Regions from separate parts of the Rothia sp. HMSC061E04 genome, predicted to be linked through region 2. Evidence: riboswitches for the same ligand, from Rfam matches in the RefSeq annotation. Region 2 holds a riboswitch; the other holds the start of a gene.
What was found. A riboswitch is a leader RNA that binds a small molecule or an ion and turns the genes downstream of it on or off. The one in region 2 is predicted to bind thiamine pyrophosphate.
Positions count from the first base shown of each region.

Region 1: another riboswitch for thiamine pyrophosphate. It lies ahead of HMPREF2927_RS00420 (ECF transporter S component); the one in region 2 lies ahead of HMPREF2927_RS07635 (bifunctional hydroxymethylpyrimidine kinase/phosphomethylpyrimidine kinase).

Region 1 covers NZ_KV813685.1:26,775-34,790, reverse strand. Annotated here, with positions in the region: gene HMPREF2927_RS00425 (ABC transporter ATP-binding protein) at 1-541, opposite strand, end outside; gene HMPREF2927_RS00420 (ECF transporter S component) at 605-1,237, opposite strand; TPP riboswitch at 1,296-1,396, opposite strand; gene HMPREF2927_RS00415 (DUF4235 domain-containing protein) at 1,664-1,897, shown strand; gene HMPREF2927_RS00410 (MFS transporter) at 2,058-3,482, shown strand; gene HMPREF2927_RS00405 (septin family protein) at 3,707-5,008, opposite strand; gene dcd (dCTP deaminase) at 5,141-5,740, opposite strand; tRNA gene HMPREF2927_RS00395 (tRNA-Gly) at 5,894-5,967, shown strand; gene HMPREF2927_RS00390 (thiamine phosphate synthase) at 6,658-7,278, shown strand; gene thiO (glycine oxidase ThiO) at 7,281-8,016, shown strand, end outside.
Region 2 covers NZ_KV813706.1:182,399-190,414, reverse strand. Annotated here, with positions in the region: gene HMPREF2927_RS07650 (DEAD/DEAH box helicase) at 1-1,024, opposite strand, end outside; gene HMPREF2927_RS07645 (ABC transporter transmembrane domain-containing protein) at 1,469-3,364, shown strand; gene HMPREF2927_RS07640 (ABC transporter ATP-binding protein) at 3,366-5,114, shown strand; TPP riboswitch at 5,325-5,523, shown strand; gene HMPREF2927_RS07635 (bifunctional hydroxymethylpyrimidine kinase/phosphomethylpyrimidine kinase) at 5,512-7,251, shown strand; gene HMPREF2927_RS07630 (slipin family protein) at 7,681-8,016, opposite strand, start outside.

The sequences.
Region 1 (8,016 bases), on a different contig from region 2:
CGCCGGAGGGGTCAAGGTTGGCGGTGGGTTCGTCGAGGATCATGGCGCCGGGGTGCATCGAGAGGATGCCCGCCAGGCCGAGGCGCTGCTTCTGTCCGCCAGACAGCGCGCTGCTGGGGTGGTCGAGGGGCAGGGGGTTGAGCCCTACGGCGGTGAGGGCTTCGGTGACGCGGCCCCAGATTTCTTCGCGGGGTACGCGCAGGTTTTCGGGGCCGAACGCTACGTCGTTGCCGACGGTTGCCATGACGATGGAGGATTCGGGGTCCTGCTGCATCATGCCTGCGGTGCCGCGTGCTTCGGCGGGTGCTTGCCCGTTGATGGTGATGGTGCCGCTGGCGGATTCGCCGTCGTCATCGTGGAGCACACCGGCGATGGCGTGCAGGAGCGTTGATTTGCCGGCGCCGGAGGTGCCCAGTAGCAGGACTTTTTCACCGGGGTTGATGGTGAGGTTGAGTCCGCTGATGACGGGTTCTGGGCGTCCGGGGTGGTGCCAGCTGAAGTTGTTGAGCTCGATGCGCGCCCCGCGCGGTGTTGCTTCCATGATAGTTCCTTAGCCTTTTGTGTGGCTGCTGTAGTGTGCCGAGTGGTGACTAGTTGCTGGTGGTTAGCGGCGGGTCTTGCCGGATGCCAGCGAGGAGAGCACACCGGTCTTGGCGAGGTTCTGCACGAGAATCCATGCGAGGAAGCCTGCGATGACTGCACCGGAGATGACGGAGCATGCTACGTAGATGATTGCCTTGACCGGTTCCATGTCGGGGTAGTAGATGAAGATTTCGTTACCGCCCATGAACAGGCCGCTGAGCGCACCGGCGAAGATGGCGACGGTTGCGTTCCAGCGGCGGTAGCCGAAGATCGCGAAGGCAACTTCAGCGCCGATGCCCTGGATGAGGCCTGCGAGTAGGATTTCGCCACTCCATGCGCCGCCGGTGAAGAGTACGGAGATGAATGCTGCGACGATTTCGCAGAAGAGTGCCGCACCGGGCTTGCGGATGAGCAGGCCGCCGAGGGTGCCGCCGAGCAGCCATGCGCCGCCGATGATGGGGCGGAATTCGGGTGCTGCTACGAGTGCGGTTTTGGTGGCGGGGGAAACTGCGATGTCCCAAATCCAGAAGATGACGGCGCAGGCTACTGCGATAACTGCGGCGATGACGATTTCGTTGACTCGCCAGCGCAGGTTCGGCTTCTTCGCTTCTGCCTGGGTGGATGCCTGGGAGGCGGGGGTTGCGTTCTGTGACATTGGTGGTCCTTCCGTCGTTGGAAGGGGAATGTCCTCGCCCTCTGATTGGACGAGGGCATTGAGAAGAAATTCGACTCCCTACGCCGGTACTAACCGGATCAGGTTCGAGGGTCTGCTTAGCACTCTCAGCGCCTCGGTGGCGCTCCCCTGTCGTTTGGGGTTCCTTGTCCGTACCGTTGTGGTGCGGGTGGAAGCCCAGGTTCGATTGTAGGCGTGTCTGGCTGTTCGCGCCAATTTGCCGCTTTTTGTTCCCTTCTTCTGCCCACATTACAGAATTGCACGGTGTACAATTTTGGGACGGAGAGGCCCCAAGGCGGCACGAACGCCTTAAACCCTATACGCTAGGGAGTGGCGCTCTTTTCTCACCCCAACCCCGAAGGGGTTCACGGGCAGGACGCCGCATCGTATACAGCTAAGGAGATACATATGAACCCCGTCGCTAAGCTTGCTATTGCGGGTATCAACATGGGCGCTGTAGCCCTGGTTGGTAAGGGCCTGGGCGCAGCCTGGACCAAGGCTACCGGTAACCAGCCTCCCGCCATTTCCCACGAGTCTGAAGATACCCTGCGTCAGGTCATCCTCTGGACCGTTCTGACCTCCGTCGTGGGTGCTGTGGTGAGCTTCGGTGTTGCTCGCCTGCAGCGTCGTTTCTTCAACTAAGACTTTGCGCTTTCCGCGTGAAAGTTCATGAACTAGGCGGTACGTATCTTCGCTCGGTACGTACCGCCTGGTGTTCCTTCTTCAGCACGCCCGCTCTACTTCAGCCGGTTTCATGCCGCCGCTACGCTGAAGCGCCACCTCGGCACCTGAAAGCACAACTATGACTATTTCTTCTCCCCGCCGTAAGGCGAAGGCTCAGCGTAGGGTCGTTGACCACGCGAACAGCCGCCGTTCGGTCGCGTCCTGGGTCATGTGGGATGTTGGTTCGTCGAGCTTCGACTCGATTATGACGACCTTCATCTTCACCGTGTACCTGACCAGCAGCTACTTCGGCTCCCCCGAAGAGACCTCTTCGGCGCTGTCTTTGGGTCTGACCATCGCCGGTTTCCTCATTGCGATTCTGGCGCCGGTCACCGGTCAGCGTAACGATAAGTCCGGCCGCGGTATCTTCTGGCTCGGTGTGAACACCATACTGCTGGTCGGTTCGATGGCGGCGTGCTTCTTCGTGGGCCCCACCCCGCAGTACTTGTGGCTGGGTGTCGCCCTGATTTCTGCGGCGAGCGTGTTCAGCGAGTTCGCGTACGTGAACTATAACGCCGTGCTGCCGCGTATCTCCCACCCGGAGAATATCGGTAAGATTTCGGGCGCCGGATGGGCTGCCGGGTACATTGGCGGCATCCTGGCGCTGGCTGTGGTGCTGTGGGGTTTTGTGCTTACCCCCGAGGTGCTCGGCCTGACCACCGAGAACGCCCTGAATATCCGTGCGGTCGCACTGTTCGCCGCCGCCTGGTGCCTCTTCTTCTGCGTGCCGCTGCTGGTTCGTATGCGCACCCGCGAGCGCTTCCTGCCGGAGGTGCTACCCACCCGCGAGCTGCGTTTCCTGGAGCTGGGCCTGGAGCGTTTCTCCCCGGCTCGTCAGGGCGGTCTGCTCGCCTCCTACAAGGCGCTGTGGCGCACGATTCGTCGCCTGAAGATGACCTCCCCGCAGACCCTGTGGTTCCTGATCGCTTCGGCAGTGTTCCGTGATGGTCTGTCCGGTATTTTTACGTTCGGCGGTATTCTCGCGGCGGGCACGTTCGGTTTCAGCACCTCCGAGGTGATTCTGTTCGGTATTGCCGGTAGCGCTGTCGCCGCGGCTGGCGCGATCCTGGGCGGCTACCTGGATGACTACCTGGGCCCAAAGGCGATTATTGTTATCTCGCTGGTCGGCATTATCTTGGCGGCTACCCCGCTGCTGTTCTTCCCTCAGCCTGGCGTGTTCTGGGTATGCGCCCTGCTGCTGTGCCTGTTCGTGGGCCCGGCACAGTCGGCGTCCCGCACCTTCCTGGCTCGCCTGGCTGATCCCGGTACTGAGGGTGAGCTGTTCGGCCTGTACTCGACCACCGGTCGTGCGACCAGCTTCCTGGCGCCGATGCTGTTCGGTCTGTGCGTGAGCATCATGGGCGCGCAGATTTGGGGTGTGCTCGGTATTCTGATCGTTGTGGTGGCGGGTCTGCTCCTGCTGTTGCCGGTGAAGGCGCCCGGTCCGCTGCGTATGCGTGCGGCTCGCCGCGAGCAGAAGCGCCGTGACAAGGCTGCCCGTTAAGGTCGCATAGTAAGGTCACGCAGTAAGGCCGTGCAGGGCTAAACACCCCGCACCCCACAAACGCATCCCCGCAGACGCAAAGGGAGGGGCGGGTAGAAGATCATTCTTCTACCCGCCCCTCCCTTGTGCTTAAGCAGTGCCTATCGAGCAGCGCCTACCAAACAGAGCTCAGTAAGCCGCGCCAGAGAGCCGTGTCAGTAAGCCACGTCAGAGAGACCCGGTGGCTAGTCCTCCACCACGTCGCCCTCATCCTCAGAGGAATCCAGCGCAATCTGCTGCTCCTCCTCATCCAGAACCTCATCGCTAGTCATCTGAGCCCAGGTCGCATCATCAATCGCACGAACCCACAGCATCGAACCAGCCGCCAGAGCGCTCAAGTTCTCGTCATACGCCTCCGCAGGCAGACCCTCAAAGATCTCAGCCAAACGCGCAAACAGGTCATCATACGAAATGTCGCCCTCAGCCTGCAGCCAGCACTCAGCCGCAAAATCAGACAGCTCATTCAGCTCAGTGTCACACAGCAGCAAGAACGGGCCGTCCTCGCCCACACGCACACCCGAAGTACCCGGCATACGAGACACCGCAATCGTACCGTTCAAGAACACACCCGGCAGGTGATCCTTAACCGTGTACTTCTCTAGCTTCTCAACCTCATCAGCATTCGGTAGCTCACCACCATTCAGCAGATCCTGAACCAGCGGCAAAGTATCCTCAACCTCCGAGTACACCAGGCGCCACACGCCACCGCAACGCTCCACCAGCTTAGCCAGCGACACAACACCCTCAGGGTGACGCGCCAGACCCGAGCTCTGCTCACTCAAGAACACCAGAGCCTCATGCAGCGGAACACGCTCAAAATACGGCTCAGAAGCCGACTCATCACGAGAAATGAACACAATACGCGACAGCTTATAGCTGAGGTCATCACGATCAACCACGTTCAGACCCAAATCCACCGGGTTCTGCTGATCCTTCGGCGCATTCGGGTCAACAATCACAGACAACGGCTTCGGATACGGCGACACAACACCCTCATCCGAAATAATCGCAGTCTCATCAGTCAGGTACGCAAACTTCGAACCCAAGAAACGCGACGCAGTCGTCTTACCGCTACCAGAAACACCCACCAGCGCAACAGCGCGCTTCGACTCAGGGTCACCAATAACAGCCGCATGCAGCATCACACCGCGACCAACCAGCTGCTCAATCATCGCCAACGTAATACGGCTCGTCAGATCCTGCATACCCGAATCATCATCAGCCACACGCAGCGTCGAAACCTTATCAAACGAACCCATCAACGGATTCGCCAAATCCATCACCGACTCATCAGTCGGCGCATGAACCAGCATCACCTGATCAAAACGAGACAACGAAGCATACGCCTCATCAGGAGTATCAAAAAACTCCGGAGCAAGAGGCTCCCACGCCTTCTTAAAACGCTCCACAAAAGAGTCCGACATATCAATCAGATACAAAGAAACTTCCGCACCAGCAACACGCAGAACAACAGGCTTCAGATTCATCAAAAAATCCTTAGAGAGTGAGAGATAAAAACCCGCACGCGAGTGAACGCACGAGCACAACAGGCGAAAAAACCGCCCAACGCGGGCGCACAAACACACAGCCTGCACGCCCGCACCCCAAAGCGGGAAAGACTAAGACTCCACAGAACCATCCGCAGGAATCATCGTCTGATGAAAATTCAAATAACTACGCGAAGCAGTCGGGCCACGCTGACCCTGGTAACGGTTACCATACGCACCAGAACCATACGGATGCTCAGTCGGGCTACTCAACCGGAAGAAACACAACTGACCAACCTTAGAACCCGGCCACAACATAATCGGCAAAGTCGCCATATTCGACAACTCAAGCGTCACATGCCCCGAAAAACCAGGATCAATAAAACCAGCCGTAGAGTGAGTCAGAAGACCCAAACGACCCAACGACGACTTACCCTCCAAACGGGCAGCCACATCATCAGGCAGAGTCACCTTCTCATACGTAGAACCCAACACAAACTCGCCCGGATGCAGAATAAACGGCTCATCAGGAGCCACCTCCACCAGACGCGTCAAATCCTCCTGCGGCTGAGCAGGATCAATATGCGGGTACTTATGGTTATCAAACAGACGGAAGAAACGATCAATCCTCACGTCCACACTTGCAGGCTGAATCATCGACTCATCGAACGGATCAAGAACGATGCGCCCATCAGCAATCTCTTGACGAATATCGCGATCTGAAATAAGCACGCTTAAAGGATACCTGGCAAACACCACCCACGTGCAGGCATCCACCAGCCCCAGCACACAGGCCTACATCACATTTCAACCCCGCCACCCCGCACACAAACAGACGCAACACATTTCACCCCCGACAAGCAAGCGCGATACACTGAAAAAGATGCGGCTGTAGCTCAATGGTAGAGCGCACGCTTCCCAAGCCTGATACGCGGGTTCGATTCCCGTCAGCCGCTCCACAAGCCTTCTGCCCTGCGGTAGGAGGCTTTTTATTTTGAGTTAGGTTGAGCAGGTCGAGGCGGTATGTTCCTTGCTCCTGCAGGGAACCCGTCCTCGCTTCGCGTCGGACACCCTGATGTCGCGACGGAACATACCGACCTCTCCCCTACTAACTCTCTCCCCTTCCCTGTGTACGAGGTAGGGAACGTGGCTGCGCGGCAAGGGTGAGAGCCGCGGGCCCTCGGCTTGGGAAGAGTATGCGCGGAGGCGGGGAGGGGGAATACTGGGGTTAGGTACCGCAGACAGCTCGCCGGGAATGAATGTTGGGTTCAGGGCATTGCGGTGACTCCGTATGGGAGGTCAGGGCGCCTTCCCGAGGGCTCATCGAGAAAGAGCATGCTGTAGCCCCATGCGAGCGCGCAGCACAGCTATACCTTCCTGAAGCGACATCAGGGTGCCCGAGCTGAAGCGAGGGCGGGTGCCCCTGTAGGAGCGAAGAAAGTGTATAGCGAGCCAAGCGCACACATCAAAAGCGAGCCATCGAACCCGACAGGCTCCCCTACACGAGCGAGGAACGCACCCCGCAAGGCACCTCAAAACGCTTGAAGGATGTTCAACTCACCACACAGTTGTGCTAACCTAACCACAGAAATTCGATGAGAGAATTTCTCAAAAAAAAACATCTACTCGACGACGAATCGTAGACCCGAATGACCCGCGAAACGCACCCCTACACCACCCCCGCACGCCCCCTCGACCTGAACCTCTACCTCGTCACAGGCGACAACCCCCTCGAAACCGTCCGGGCAGCCAAACACGCCACCTGCATCCAAGTCAGGTCCAAACCCATCAGCGCGCGCGAGCTCTACCAGCTCACCGAAGCTATCGCCGGCATCATCCAGCCGCACCAGACCCTCCTCATCGACGACCGTGTAGACGTCGCCCTCGCGCTGCGCGCCCGCGGCGTGCGCGTTGACGGCGTGCACATCGGTCAAGACGACCTGCCCGTAGCCGACGCCCGAGCCCTCCTCGGCGCCGACGCGATCATCGGCCTGACCACCGGCACCCGGCAGCTCGTCGAAGAGTCCAACAAGATCGCACACCTGATCGACTACATTGGCACCGGGCCGTTCCGCCCCAGCCCCACCAAGCAGTCCAACCGCCCGCCCCTCGGCCTTGATGGGCTCCGCGAACTTGCCGAACTGTCTGCCGTGCCCACCGTAGCTATCGGCGACATCACCCCCGAAGACTGCCCCGCCATCCGCACCACCGGAGTTGCCGGAATCGCCATGGTCCGCGCCTTCGTCGACAACCCCGCGCTGCAGGCATAGCCATGACCATCACCATCATTGGCGGCGGAATCATTGGCCTCACCACCGCGTTTGAGCTCACCGAACGCGGCGAGAACGTGCACCTCATCGACGCCGAAACCAGCGACTACGGCACCGCCGACGACGGCACGGCACTCTATCCCGCTGCCAGCCACTACGCCGGCGGTATGCTCGCGCCCATCGCAGAAGTGCAATTCCAGCAGGACGCGCTCTTCCCTCTCATGACTGCCAGCGCCGACGCCTACCCCTCCCTTATGGAGAGGCTCAGCCGCGCCACCGACCTGCCCACCGGCTACGACACCACCGGCACGCTCATCATCGCAGCCGACCGTGCCGACGCCGAGCACCTGCAACGCACCCGCGCCTACTACCGGGACATGAACCGCCCCGCAGACCCCGTCACCCCCACGCAGGCGCGCACCCTCGAACCACTCCTGGCGCCGCGTATCGCCGGCGCCGTGAGCATCCCCAGCGACCATCAGCTGCACCCGCGGCTCATGAGGCGCGCCCTCAAAGACGCCCTCACCCGCCGCGGCGTCACCTTCAGCACCGAACGGGTCACCGACCCGGATGCAGGCGACATTATCTGCACTGGACTAGGGGCAACACTGCACGGGGACTACCCACTACGCCCCGTCTACGGGGACATTCTGCGTCTGTGCGCCCCGCGGCCCATCCTCAAGCATGTGGTGCGCGGCTATGTGAACTCCCGCCCCGTCTACCTCATCCCCCGCCCGG
Region 2 (8,016 bases):
TAATACCCACACCCAGGGTGTCGGTACCGCAGATGACCTTGAGCAGACCTTCCTGAGCCAGCTGCTCCACGAGGCGGCGGTACTTGGGCAGCATGCCCGCGTGGTGAATACCGATACCGGCACGCACCAGCTTATTCAGTGCCTTACCGAAGCCCGGACCGAAGCGGAATTTCGCGATGAGCTCGGAGATGCGTTCCTTATCTTCCTTGGAGGCAATAGCCACCGACAGCAGCGCGTTCGCCTGCTCCAGCGCCGCCTTCTGCGAGAAGTGCACAATGTAGACCGGAGTCTGCTTGGTCTGCACGAGCTCCTGCACTGTCTCCTGAACCGGGGTGGTGGAGTAGTAGAAATGCAGCGGAATGGGACGCTCAGAATGCGCCACCAGGTCACTCTCACGACCGGTCAGCGCCGTCATTTCCTCCTGGAAGCGAGTCGTATCGCCCAGGGTCGCGCTCATCAGCAGGAACTGCGCCTGCGGAAGCTCCAGCAGGGGAAGCTGCCACGCCCAACCGCGCTGCGGGTCAGAGTAGAAGTGGAACTCGTCCATGATGACCTGGCAGAGGTCCGCATCCTTACCCTCGCGCAGGGCAATATTGGCGAGAATTTCCGCGGTGCAGCAGATAATGGGCGCCTCCGTATTAATGGCGGAGTCGCCGGTAATCATGCCCACGTTCTCGGCACCAAAAATATTGATCAGGTCAAAGAATTTCTCAGACACCAGCGCCTTAATGGGGGCGGTGTAGTAGGAGCGCTGACCGGTCGCCAGGCCCGTAAAATGCGCGGCAACAGCCACAGTGGACTTACCGGAACCGGTCGGGGTTGCCAGCACCACGTTATGTCCGGCGGCAATGCTCAGAACGGCTTCGTCCTGGGCGGGGTACAGGGTCATGCCGCGGGTCGAAATCCACTCGGTGAACGCCTCATAGATTTCTTCGGCGGTGAGGGGGTTGCTCTTAAAATCGCGTCGATTGTAGTCGCCGGGGTTCTCGCCCAGCCCGGGAGAAAGAAAATTCAAAATACTCATGAGGATTCCAGTCTATCGGGAATAGCGCGGGCGCGGGGGCGTTATCGTTACGAGGGAACAAACGGGTACTCGCGGAGTGTTTGCGGGGTGTTCGCTGCATCTTTGCAGGGAGTTCGCGGTTCCTTCGCGGGGCGTTTATAGGGTGTTCGGGAGGCGCGGTGCCGCGCTAACGCGGGAATTCCCCAAATTCGTGTAGTGTAGAACAAAGCACTAAAAGTGCAGTGGTGCAAAAACCTGGTGCTCAGAAGGTCGAAAACGTAGGCCTCCATGCCGCATGGATTACCGCGTAGATGCAGAATCCGCCGATTGATGTCGGTGCATATTGAGCGGCTGATGCACGCCCCAAAATACGTTGCATAAATAACGACACGCCCATCTATTGCATAAATAGTGTTGCGTGCCACATTGATAAAGGAATAGGGTAAGAGAAAGGAGAGACGTTGAATGACTGAATACAACGCTGACAAGGCACAAGAAAACGCTGCGCGTGAAGAAGCCACGCATGAAGAATCCATGCATAACAAAACCACGCAGGAAAAAGCCGCTCAGAAAAAATCTGCACAGGGAATAACCGGCAGCGAACTGCGCAAAGCTGAAGAGGAAGCCCTCAAAAAGCGCCTCGCCCTGCGAGTCACCGCGCCCGGACATAAATACCCCTGGCACCGCTGGGCAATCCCCATCGTGGGTGAAACCACCGCAGGCATCGGCGCAATCCTGATCCCCGTCATGGTGGGTCAATTCATCAACCAGCACATCGCTGGCAAAGCCCCCGACGCCTGGCCCATGTTCTGGGTGGTCGTCGCAGCCATCACCTTCATCGTGATCAACGAGTTCTTCGGCTGGGGTACCTCCATGACCCTCAGCGCAGAACTCGGCCGCGACTGGCGCATCTATATCAACCGACTCATGGGACGCACCCGCGCTGGCGTAGACTCCGGCGAAGCGGTCACCGTTATGAATAAAGACGTACGCCGCATTACGGACGTCTACTTCTCGTTGCCGCTATTCGTCAACGCCATGATCATCGCGACCCTCGGTGCCGTGCAGCTCTGGCTCATCAACCCCGTCACCGCGATTGTCACCCTCATCGGTACGCTCATCGTGGTCGGCGTGATTGCCTGGTACTCGTCCTTCCTCGAATCCAAGATTGGCGAATACCGCGAAAAGGACGGCGAAGCCTCCTCACGCGCCTCCGATATCGCCACCGGTCTGCGCACCATCGCCGGCCTCGGTGCCGAAGAACAGATGCGTGAGCGCTACCACCGCGGCACTGACGAAGTCTTCGACAGCTACATGCGCTACGAAAAGACGCACCGCTGGATGTACCTCATCCGCGCGCTGCTCGGCGGCGCCGTGACCCTGCTCGGCATCGGCTTCGCCCTCACCGGCCACGTCGAAAACGGCCGCTGGGTATCCGACACGCCCGCCGCGTCCCTGGTGACCGTCGCCTCCATTATCGCGATGATGGGCGGCCCCATCTGGATTACCCAGAACTTCCTCACCGCATGGCGATACGCCAAAATTGCGCTTGCCAAGGTCGCCCGCCTCGAAGGTCACGCGGGCGTACGCCAGGGCGTGCTGAAGAGCCCGCGCACCGACGAAGAAATGGCGCAGCTGGCACGCGCCGAACAGGCAGTCGAGGCGAGCACCCTCGAAGTGCCCGTACCCGTCGCCCCCGCCGGTGCAAGCAACCCGCGCATCGTGTACGTCAACCCGCGCGACTACAACCTCACCGCGCAAGACTACGCCGAGGCGCTTGCCCGCACCCTGCGACGCGGGGGAGAGGACCTCAAGGACGCAACCGGCCGCCGCGTGCTGCTGAGCGAACCCAACCCCATGATTTTCGCCGGAACCCTGCAGGAGCACCTGCGCCTGGGCACCGTTCCGAACCCCGATGAGGAGCTGGCACAGGCAAAGGATGAGGAACTGCTGAAGATTACCGACTCCCGCGAAATCGCCTACCGACTGGGCGGACGCAACCCCGAAGACTACTTCGCCGCCCGCATCACCAGCGAAGGCGCGAACCTCTCCGGCGGTCAGCGTCAGCGTCTGGCACTCGCCCGCGCACTCGCACAGGACGCGCAGGTGCTCATCCTGACCGAGCCGCTGAACTCCGTGGATGAACCCAGCCAGCGTTACATCTACGATGCGATGGAAACCCAGGTCGGTAGCGACCGCCTGCCCGTCGGCTACCCCGGCCTGCTACAGGATTTGGAGCAGGTCTACGTTGTCTCCACGACCGCGGAGACGACCCGCCGCATGGAACGCGACGGCTACCCGGAAACCGCTCAGTCTGAAACTGTTCAGACCGAAACCACTCAGAATCAGGAGGTGAACTAGCATGGCAAAGCAGCTCCCCATCGAAAGCCCCGCCTACGTAGCACGCCGCATGTGGAACTACCTCGCGGCGCACAAGGGGCGAGCCCTCTACACCTTCGTCATCTACATGGTCAGCACCCTCATGGGTGCGGTGGTGCCCCTGCAGATTGGTGCCACCGTGGACGACGTGGTGGCGGGCAAGTTCTCCAGCTACCCGTGGCAGCCGATTCTGATTATCCTGGCGGCGTTCATCGTGCAGGCGATAACCCTCATGGTCTCCTCGTACAGTGCGGCGCGACTGGGTGCGCTCGTCACCCGTGACGCCAACCAGGACACCCTCGACGGCACCCTCGACCTGGACGCACGCACCGTGGAAGAAGCCGGTAGCGGTGACCTGCTCACCCGCGTGACCGACGACCTGTCCTCGGCAGCCAAGTCCGTCAGCGAGGACCTGCTCGGCGCAATCTACGTGGTGCTGTACTTCATTATCTCCACCATTTCGCTAGCGGTTGTGAGCCCGGCAATGGGCCTGATCATGCTACCCATGATTGCCGGTCTTGCCCTCATCATGTCGAAGATGCTGCCGCTCATGGCGGCACGCAACCAGACCGCCCAGGAGCGCGTGAGTGACCTCAACAGTGTGCTGACCGAGAACATTCGCGGCACCTCCACGATCCGTGAGCTGGGCGTTCACACCGCCCGCGAAGACGCCTTCGCCGGTGAGAACAAGCGCCAGTTCGCCGCGCAGCTGGGCATGGTGCGCATCCGCCAGCTGTACTTCACCGTGGACGCTATTAACGCTTGGATCCCCACGATTCTGTGTATGCTCTGGGGCGCCGCCTGCGTGGCTCTCGGTTGGGCTTCCTGGGGTGCCGTAGCGACCGCCTCGGTCATGGTCTTCAGCCTGCGAACCCTCGCCGACATGCTGAACCACCACGTCAGCAGCCTGCGCATCATGCTCGTGAACATGGGCCGCGTGTTCGGTGTGGTCTCCCTGGCGAAGAAGCAACGTGAGGCGCGTGCACAGCACCGTGCCGAAGCGTTCGCCGCCGTGTCTGATGAAGCCGTGAAGAACCCGGAGTACGCCATTGACTGCACCGACGTCTCCTACGGCTACTCGCCGGACGCCCTGGTGCTTGAAGGTATCAACCTGAAGATTCGCCGCGGTGAGGCGCTCGCCCTGGTGGGTCGTTCCGGCTCGGGTAAGACCACCCTGGCTCGTCTGATTGGTGGTTCGCTGACCGCCCTGGAAGGCACCATCACCGTGATGGGTCGCCCGGTCGGTCACGGCGACTTCCCGACCGATGCCGCCGCTGATGGCCGGCCGCGCCTGCTGGTCTGCACCCAGGAAGCGCACGTCTTCTTCGGCACCCTCGCCGATAACTTTACGGTGGTCGTGCCGGATGCAACCGTCGAGCAGATGGGCGAGGCGCTGGACGCTATCGGTGCCCGCTGGTGGCGCGACCTGCCGCAGGGCATAGATACTGTCGTCAGCGGCGCGGATTCGCCGCTGACCCGCGACCAGATTCAGCAGCTGGCACTGGCACGTATTGTGCTTGCCGACCCGCACGCCGTGATTCTGGACGAGTCCACCACCCAGCTGGAGCTCGCGGACGCAACCGAGTCCCTGAGCGCCGTGCTGGCGAACCGTGCGGTGCTGATTATTTCGCACGATGCGCGTATCGCCTCGCTGGCTGACCGTGCGGTCCTGCTACACGAGGGTAGGATCATTGCGGAGGGTTCACCGGCAGAGATTTTCGCCCTGACCTAAGCCTGGAGGATAAGCCAGGCTGATAGTGCCCGGTACCGTGTGAAGCGGTGCCGGGCACTACGTGTTTAACGGGTGGTTTCCGTACAAGGGTGCGCTGAAATCGGCGGTGAGGAGCCCCTGCAGTAACGCAAGACTCAAACGAAAATTTCGGAGAGATTCACTTGTTACCCGCAGAACTTTTAGCTACGGAGAATCATTGTGATAACCTGGCAGAGCGATATGGGGTGCCTTGAGACGCCCGCGACCCGCTAACCCGCCCAACTGGCCGCCCAACGAAGGGCTACGGCACAGCGAAGAGCTACGGCACAGTGGACGCACGAAACGGCGTAAGAACACTCAAGGCTGAGAGAATCACCCATTGAACCTGCTCTAGTTCGAACTAGCGAAGGGATTATCGATGATGGCAGAGCAGCCTATCGCGCCCGCGTGCGCACCCACCACCAGCCCTGTACCCGGCGCGAGCGCCTCCGGAGCATCCGGGGCACCCCAGACAGCTCGAGTGCCGAGGGTTCTCTCCATTGCGGGAACCGACCCCTCCGGCGGTGCGGGCATCCAAGCGGACCTCAAATCTATTACCGCATCCGGCGGTTACGGCATGTGCGTGACCACCTCACTGGTCGCCCAAAACACGTGCGGGGTTCGTGAAGTATTCACCCCGCCCCTGGAATTTTTGACCGCGCAGCTTGCCGCCGTTTTTGATGACGTCACGGTTGACGCCGTGAAAATCGGCATGCTCGGCGACGCAGACACGATCCGCACGGTTCGTACCTGGCTGAGTGAGCATCCCGCGCCCGTGGTCGTGCTCGACCCGGTCATGATTGCTTCCAGCGGTGACCGCCTGCTGCAGGCGGAAGCGGAGCAGGCGCTGCGCGATCTCGTGCCGCTCGTGAATGTGATTACCCCGAACATTCCGGAGCTCGCCGTGCTCTGCCAGAAGGAGCCCGCTCAGACTTTCGATGAGGCGCACGAGCAGGCGGCGAACCTTGCTGCGGCGACCGGAACTACCGTGATTGTGAAGGGCGGCCACCTATGCGGTCAGGACGCCGGTAACACCGCGGTCTTCCCGGACGGCACCTGCGCGCACGTGCGCACCCCGCGCCTGGACAGCCGTAATACGCACGGCACCGGATGCTCCCTGTCCTCTTCGCTGGCAACCCGCCTGGGCGTGGAACTGCTGCAGCACACCGAAGCCGCAGGGCACACCGCAGAGCAGAGCGTTCTGACTAGCGAAGACACCCACCGCGCCCTGCAGTGGAGCACCCGCTGGCTCCACGAAGCCATTGCCGCAGGTGCCGGTCTGCAGGTCGGCTCCGGTGAGGGCCACGGCCCGGTGGACCACGCCGCCCGTGCCCGCCGTCTGGAGGCTGCCGCCTCCGCGTACCCGTGGCATCACCTGCTCGCCACCACCGACTCTGAGGGCAATACTCTGGACGGCACCAGCCCGGAGCGTCTGCTGCCGGTCAGCCCCGTGCCCGCCGGTGAAGCCGTCGTAAAGCCCGCCGGTCCCTGGACCGCCGCCCTCTGGGCAGCCGGTGGCGAAACCTGGCACCAGATCCTGGACCTGCCCTTCGTGCGTGCCCTCGGTGACGGAACCCTCGACGAGGATCTGTTCGCCTTCTACCTGGACCAGGATGCCCTCTACCTGCGTGATTATTCGCGTGCGCTCGCGACTCTCTCGGCGCGTGCTGATACCGCTGAGGCGCAGGTGCACTGGGCCGCCGGTGCGCACGAGGCGATTGCCGCCGAATCGCAGCTGCACGAGGGCTGGCTGGCGAACCGTGCGCGTCTGGGTGGGCCCTCGCCGATTACGATGGGGTACACGAATTTCCTGCGTGCCTCCGCCGCTGGTGATGACTACGTGGTCGGTGCCGCGGCGATTCTGCCCTGCTACTGGCTGTACGAAGAAGTCGGTGCCGTACTCTCCTCGCAGAATCACGCGGACCACCCGTACGCGGAGTGGCTGAGCATGTACGGTGGCGAAGAGTTCGCCGCGGAGGTGGCGCGTAGCCTCGCGGAGGTGGAGCGTGCGTTTGAGGCGGCTTCACCGGCTCAGCGTGTGCGTGCGGCGCGGGCGTACCTGTCGGCGTGCGTGTACGAGCGTGAGTTCTTTGATCAGGCGCACCGAGCATTGCGTTAGTTTGCCGGGCGCTGCGCTAGCTGATAGGTGCCGGTTGTTGGGCTGAATACCGCCTCGGCATGGCGTGAGATGGGTGATTGATGCTTCACTCAAGCTACCGCCGGTTCGGGGGTTGTTCCGGTTATGCTTAAGGCGTCGGTGAAAACCGTTTGCGGCAGGATTCCGGCCCTCACCCAACTGGCTGATGTACCTGCCGCGCCCGCACCTCTACGGCGTGTAACCGACCAGTTTGGTCCGCCGCAACCACCTCATCCAACCCCCGCGGCGGGCCAAACGCCTTCCTTCTAGCTTTCGCGAAGAATATTCGGCATAGAAATATCCCGTGCAGATACTCTCATCTGCACGGGATATTTCTATATGTCTCACCGTTGCGAATCAGCCGCCGCTGCTAGTACATCAGGCTAGTGTGTCAGGGAAGGGGAGGATCGCCTACTTGATCTCGCCCTTGAGCGCACCCATGAGCGGACCGATCACGTCCATGGGTAGCGGGAAGACCACGGTCGAGTTCTGGTCGGCACCCAGCTCCAGCAGGGTCTGCAGGTAACGCAGCTGCAGGGATGCGGGGGACTGGCTCAGAATGTCGGATGCTTCCTTCAGCTCGCTGGAGGCCTCCAGCTCACCGCGTGCCGAAATGATCTTTGCGCGGCGCTCACGCTCAGCCTCAGCCTCGCGAGCCATGGCGCGCTGCATAGCCTCGGGAATCTCAACGTCCTTAATTTCGACGAGCTCCACCTGAATACCCCACGGCTCGGTGCGCGAACCGAT